Chelatococcus sp. HY11: one gene and its partner. The protein of the gene in region 1 interacts with the protein of each later gene in a pairwise test. Links are inferred from orthologs where the notes say so. Each region holds a gene or a part of one and is shown in the gene's direction. Other genes may lie near its edges.

Region 1 (3,246 bases):
GCCGGCGACGACACGGCCTTCACGCTCGTCGAAAGCCACGAGGGGCCGGCAGGCGTCGGCTATCATAGCAATAGCGTGGTCGAGATGGTCGCCGGTTCCTCGGTCGACATCACGCATATCCGGTTAAATGCCGAAGGTGATTGCGCGCTCGCGCTGTCGACCCTGATGGTGACCCTCGGCGCCGAGGCGAAGTTCACGTCGACCGGGGTCGTGGCCGGTGCGCATGTCTCGCGGCACCAGGTGTTTCTGGCCTTCGCCGGCAGGGACAGCGTGGCCACGATCGGTGGTGCGACAATGCTTGCGGGCAAGAGCCTTGCCGATACGACGCTGGTAGTGGATCATATAGTGCCCGGCTGCCAGAGCCGGGAGCTCTTCAAGACGGTAGTCGATGGCGAGGCCACCGGTGTCTTCCAGGGCAAGATCATCGTTCGGCAACATGCGCAGAAGACGGATGGCCAGATGATGTCCGCGGCGCTCCTTCTCTCCGAAGGCGCTGCAATGAATAACAAGCCAGAGTTGGAAATTTTCGCTGACGACGTGGTTTGCGCCCACGGCGCGACATGCGGGCAGCTCGACGACGAGCTGCTTTTCTATCTCATGGCACGTGGCTTGCCACGGCCAGAAGCGGAAGCCCTTCTCGTGCAGGCTTTCCTGGGTGAGGCGCTGGAGCCCATCGCCCTGGACGACGTACGGGAAGAGCTGACGGACCTGGCGGCAAGCTGGCTTGCCGGACGCGCCGGATAGTTCCGGCTGGTACGCGGCCGCCCTTCCGGTGACCCGGAATGGGCTGCGGAGTGGGACAGTGTTGTGCCACTCCGCACGGCGAGCCGCCTGAGCAAGGAAGATGAGGCGAAGGCCATGAATATCGCCGTTGCCAACAATACCTACGATGTCGCGGCGATCCGTCGCGATTTTCCCATCCTCGCGACCGAGGTCCATGGCAGGCCGCTGATCTATCTCGACAGCGCCGCGTCGGCACAGAAGCCGCGTGCGGTGATCGATACGATGGTCAGCTGCATGGAAGGCGGCTACGCGAATGTGCACCGTGGCCTGCACTATCTCGCCAACGCTGCGACGGAGGCTTTCGAGGATGCGCGTGAGGCCGTCCGCGCCTTCGTTAACGCGGAAAGCACCGACGAGATCATCTTCACGCGCTCGGCGACGGAATCGATCAATCTCGTCGCCGCGAGCTTCGGGCGCCTTGCCAATATCGGCGCTGGCGACGAGATCGTCCTGTCGATCGCCGAGCACCATTCGAACATCGTGCCGTGGCATTTCTGGCGGGAACGTAACGGCGCCGTGCTCAAATGGGCTCCGGTCGACGACGATGGCAATTTCCTGATCGATGAATTCGAAAAGCTGCTGACTCCGCGCACCAAAATCGTCGCCATAACCCATATGTCGAACGTGCTGGGCACGGTGATGCCGATCAAGGAGATCGTGCGGCTAGCCCATGCGCGTGGCATTCCGGTGATGGTGGATGGAAGCCAGGGTGCGGTTCACCTGCCGGTCGACGTGCGCGAGCTCGACGCGGATTTCTACGTCTTTACCGGTCACAAGGTTTATGGCCCGACCGGGATCGGCGTGCTTTACGGTAAGCGTGAATGGCTGGAGAAGCTGCCACCTTTCAACGGTGGCGGTGAAATGATCGAGGAAGTGACCCTCGATCGCGTCACCTATAACTCTCCGCCGCATCGGTTCGAGGCCGGCACACCGCCTATCGTTGAGGCGATCGGCCTCGGCGCCGCCGTGCGCTATATCGAGTCGATCGGACGCGGCGCCATTCTCAATCACGAAGACCAGCTGCGAGACTACGCCCATAAAAAGCTCGCCGGCCTGAACTCGATCCGAATCATCGGCAAGGCGCAGTCCAAGGGCGCGATCGTATCCTTCGAGATGAAGGGCGCCCATGCCCATGACGTCGCCACGATCATCGACCGGTCGGGGATAGCGGTCCGCGCGGGCACCCATTGCGCCCAGCCGCTTCTCGCCCGTTTCGGCACCACATCGACCTGCAGGGCCTCGTTCGGCCTCTACAATACCATCGCGGAGATCGACGCCTTCGTTGAGGCGCTCAACAAGGCCGAGCATCTGTTCCTCGACTAGCGGGGAGATGCGCGGGGCACTCCGCGCATTCGTTATCCGATTGAACAGGCGCGCCTAAGCGCCTACATCGGGATTGTGAAACGATAATCTTCGTCGATTCACAATGACCGTTGCCTGTAGAGGATGGACCGTTGACCCAGTCGCCCGCGTCGCCGATTGAGGAAGAAAAGCCCAATGCGCCGGCGGTCGCCGCGCCGTCGGCCTTGCCGGAGGAAGAGGTCGAGCGCCTGGGTGACGAGATCGTCGCCGCGCTCAAGACCGTCTATGATCCGGAAATTCCCGCCGATATCTATGAGCTTGGCCTGATCTACAGGGTTGATATCGCCGACGACAGGCACATCACGATTGACATGACCCTGACAGCGCCTGGCTGCCCGGTGGCCGGCGAAATGCCCGGCTGGGTCGAGAATGCCGTTCTGGCCGTCGGTGGTATCCAGGGTGTCACCGTCAACATGGTCTTTGATCCGCCATGGGATCAGAGCCGAATGTCGGATGAGGCACGCGTCGCGCTCGACATGTGGTAGCGATGCCAGACAAGCCGAAGTCATACAAGCCGAGGCTCGGTCGCATTCTGGAGACCGCGCTTTATGTCGATGACCTCGACCGCGCGGCGTGCTTTTACGGGGACGTGCTCGGTCTCGAGGCCTTGACCAGCGATACGCGTTTCTGCGCCTTCGATGTGGGAGGCGCGAATGTGCTGCTGCTGTTCAAGCGCGGATCGACGCTCGATACCGTGACCTTGCCCGGCGGGACCATTCCTCCCCACGATGGCCATGGGCCGCTCCACATCGCCTTCGCCGTCACCACGGCCGATATGCAGATATGGGAGGAGCGCCTGGCCGCCGCCGGTATCCCGATCGAGGGGCGGACCGAATGGCCCAAGGGCGGCCATAGCATTTACCTGCGCGATCCTGACGGCCATCTCCTGGAACTCGCGACACCCGGCATCTGGGCGAGCTATTGATACGCGCCCCCTCGACCTCGCCGGACAGAATGCCTATCTTTATCCCTGACAGAGAGAATCCCAGGGCCTTGAACCCTGCGTGAGGAGTAATGATGCGATGGGTGCACCTCGCCCGAAGCTGACCGTCATGAGCTTGACAGACGCTGCTGCCACGCGCGTGAAGCATTTGATGGCCA
Region 2 (3,332 bases), 860 kb from region 1 along the record:
ATCATGCCATGTCACGAGATCGCCGATCGTCTCCAGGACCACCTGGTCACGCGCGTCATGCTGGGCGATGACCGCGCGGTCCTTCGCCTCGCGGCGACATGCCGCGAGCGCCTGCGTCGCCACATAGCCGATCGCCGCCGACGCGCAGAGAGGCATCATGAGACCGGGCTGCACGCCACCCGCCTGGACGAGACCCAGCGCCTGCAGGAGCGCGACGGTGAACGCGGCCGCGACACCCATGAAGCTCGACGCGAGCACCAGGCGCGTCGATCCCGACAGCAGCGCCTCCACCGGCAGGGCCACAAGGCAGATCAGCGCGGGCGAAGTTGTCCCGCCGGAAGCCGTGGCGAGCACCAGGACGAGCAAAGCAAAAGACGCCGACGACAGACCATAGGCCACGTCGAGCCGGCCGGTCTGCGACAGCAGCACGACAGCGCCGATCGGGGCGGCGAGGAGAATGAGCACAAGGAGCTGCGCGAGCGAGGGGACGCCAAAAACCGCGAGATAGAGCGGCAGTGCCGTCAGGGCAACGAAGGCGACAATCAAACGCGTGACGATGAAATGCTCGTGGCGCGCGCGCTCGTCTTCATCCTCCCCAACCGAGGGATGGATCAAGCCGGCCAAACGTTGACGCATCGACAATCCAGGCATCAAAGCGGTCACGGTCGTTACACGCTCGATAGGCGCGCCCCTTTCCATTGAGCGCTCACAATGGCAGTAGCGGCTTAAACGAACGCTAAGAAACGCTTTGCATCTTACCCGGACAGTGCGGCGACGCGCTGAACTTCGCCAAAGGCATGGTTTGCCGCGCCGGGCAGGAGGTTCAGCAAGAAGCCGGCTCGAGACTGGCCATTCTGTCGCCGGGAGACATGACGTGAGCGATGTTCCATGAGTTTGCTATGGCGCTGCGCCATCTGCATCGCGGCCATCTACTGGTTCTCGCCCGTTCACGACCGGGTCGATGAGCCGCGTCACGCCAGCCCCGCCGTCACCCGATCCGGCCCGGTGGTCACCGGCAGTGTCGGCAAGGCGGGGCAAGGCGCATCCCAGTCTCAATCCGGCACCAATAATGGCCACGACCTCATCACCGCCGCCGAGCAGGCCGCGCGTCTCTTGAATTCGCTGGACGCGGCAACGCGCCGTCGCCTGATCGAGGCATTGATCTCTACACAGGACGGCGGTGAAGCCGGGACACGGCCGAAGTAACCCGCACGCTTTCACGCCCTGCCAGTTCCTATGCCTTTTCCACTGCGTTGGCCGAAAGGCTTTTTTGTTCGGAGCCGCACGCGGGCGGGGATAGACCGCCGTTATGGCGGACGCTGGCGAAAATGCTCTGGCCCTTTTGGTATTAAGGGCCCATATGACCTTTGAACCTTTTGACGGATCGGGCCGGACCATCGGCCCCCGGCAAGAGACCGAAGCAAGGGCCTGAACCAAGGATCGTTTCATGCAGCCGCCGCTCGACGAGATACTCGACAATTTCGAGTTCCTCGACGATTGGGATGATCGCTACCGCTATCTCATCGAGCTCGGGCGGATGCTGGAGCCGCTGCCGGATTCCGCACGCTCCGAGGCCAACAAGGTTCGCGGCTGCGCCAGCCAAGTCTGGCTGGAAACGATGATCGCGCGCAACGCGGATGACGAGCCGGTGGTGAGCTTCCGTGGCGACAGTGACGCGCACATCGTGCGTGGGCTGGTCGCGCTGACCTTTGCCATCTTCTCGGGCCACACCGCCCGCGAGATCGTTGAAACGGACGCGCTCGCGCTCTTCACTAAACTCGGGCTTGGCGACCACCTGACCCCGCAGCGCTCCAACGGGCTGCGCTCGATGGTGGAGCGGATCAAGACCGACGCGCGGGCCGCACTCGCCGAAGCAACGACCTGAAGGCTTCCGCGGACGGCTGCAAGGATGGCCCGATACAGGCTTTTCAGGCTTCCATGCGGTCGATCGGCGCATGCCACCAACGAATGCCGCTGGCCTCAGCCTTCCCCTCTGCTTCAGCCGACAGCCCATAGGCCTCCGCCAAGCGCCGCAAGGCGAGTTGTAGAATGACCTTGCCCGAGCGCGGGGGCCAGCCACGCTCACGCTCGATCGTTTCAAGACCTTTCAGAAAGCCGCAGACGTCCATGAGGAGGCCGGCGAAATCCGAGCCGACGGCCTGAAGCGCGCGCCGGGCACGCTGCCGCGCCGCGATCATCGCATCGGTGGCCGCGGCCGGACCTTGCCCTCCCTGCCCCGCCGGTCCCGCCGTCCAGCGCATCGTGACCTTGGGCAGGAGCTGGGCAAAGGTCAGATCCGCGCGCAACCGCTCGCCTGCCTCGAAACAAACGGCATCGACAAACGGGCGACCGTTGCGGTCGCGGCGAGCTCTGAGCCAGGCAAGCGGACTTTCCCCTTCATCGACGCGCACCTTGCGCCGCACGCCCTCGACCTCCAGGGACTTTTCGGCGGTGTTGATATGCTGGCTGAGAAAGCGTTCCTCTGGCTCCGCGTCGCGTCTGCGCACATGCGCAACGCCGGCCGACGTTATCGCCAATGTCCGCCGTGGGCCTGTTCCCTCCCATATCGCGAGATCATGCGCGACAAGCATGCCCGCCGCGGCGATCGGCAACCGTCCCGCGCCGAGTGTCACGCCCCTGCGCTCCACAAAGAGATTGATGTCATCGGGCATTTCCGCAAGCTGGCGCGCGCTGGCTCCCCGTGCCGCGAGATGAGTAAGCAGACGCACCGCCGCCGCGGAGAGCTGTCCGGTCCCATTTGCTCGATCATTCATTCGCATCGTGCACCTTGGCAATGTTCATGATATGTTCCATATCTCGCGTCACCCAAGCTAGCCGCGCGGCCACACTTCGTGAGACGGATCCATGTAGTATATTATGAATATATTCCTATTTTAAAAATTGCAACAAAAAAGCGCCGACCGGCTGGCCGACGCTTGGAGTAGCGCTCAATTCGCCTATCCCATGCGAACAAAACTGAGTGGGTCAGGCGACGGCCGCCTTGGCATTTCTCCACGACAGATAGGCGTCACCCGCCGCAGGCGGCCCCGTCAAGGCTGGTCCCATCAGACCTTACCGGATCTGGCTGGAGCGGTTGATGCTCGCATGGAACCGGAACCGTCGCCCTTTTTCTGTGGATGAGCTTCGCCTCGATCCGGAGGCCACATGCAACGTCCAGCTCAATGCGCCATCAGCGGCCTCAACCGCGACCGCCGCGCCGCTTCCGTCGTTGCTGCCCCAGCCCCATATCCTTGGCAAGCTGCGATCGCGCCTTGGCATAGTTCGGGGCGACCATGGGATAATCCGATGGCAGGCCCCATTTCTCTCGATAT

What was found.
Region 2: the proteins of KIO74_RS04930 (region 1) and KIO74_RS08810 interact in binary tests that used the Escherichia coli proteins (3 or more experiments, as listed by UniProt). The link is inferred for Chelatococcus sp. HY11 from one-to-one orthologs.

What each region holds. Positions count from the first base shown.
Region 1 is NZ_JAHBRX010000001.1:1,035,302-1,038,547, forward strand. Bases 142-2,982 are described here. They hold KIO74_RS04930 (cysteine desulfurase), read left to right. Parts: upstream 142-858; coding sequence 859-2,106; downstream 2,107-2,982. Other genes in these bases: sufD (Fe-S cluster assembly protein SufD), read left to right, coding at 142-744; KIO74_RS04935 (SUF system Fe-S cluster assembly protein), read left to right, coding at 2,262-2,630; KIO74_RS04940 (VOC family protein), read left to right, coding at 2,633-2,982. Also shown: more of sufD, read left to right, coding at 1-141; more of KIO74_RS04940, read left to right, coding at 2,983-3,070; KIO74_RS04945 (HesB/IscA family protein), read left to right, coding at 3,168-3,246. UniProt on the Escherichia coli protein: Cysteine desulfurases mobilize the sulfur from L-cysteine to yield L-alanine, an essential step in sulfur metabolism for biosynthesis of a variety of sulfur-containing biomolecules.
Region 2 is NZ_JAHBRX010000001.1:1,894,651-1,897,982, forward strand. What follows is about bases 240-3,166. They hold KIO74_RS08810 (SufE family protein), read left to right. Parts: upstream 240-1,447; coding sequence 1,448-1,885; downstream 1,886-3,166. Other genes in these bases: KIO74_RS08800 (PAS domain-containing sensor histidine kinase), read right to left, coding at 240-636; KIO74_RS08805 (hypothetical protein), read left to right, coding at 889-1,206; KIO74_RS08815 (DUF6456 domain-containing protein), read right to left, coding at 1,929-2,774. Outside these bases: more of KIO74_RS08800, read right to left, coding at 1-239; KIO74_RS08820 (Ros/MucR family transcriptional regulator), read right to left, coding at 3,200-3,332. UniProt on the Escherichia coli protein: Participates in cysteine desulfuration mediated by SufS. Cysteine desulfuration mobilizes sulfur from L-cysteine to yield L-alanine and constitutes an essential step in sulfur metabolism for biosynthesis of a variety of sulfur-containing biomolecules.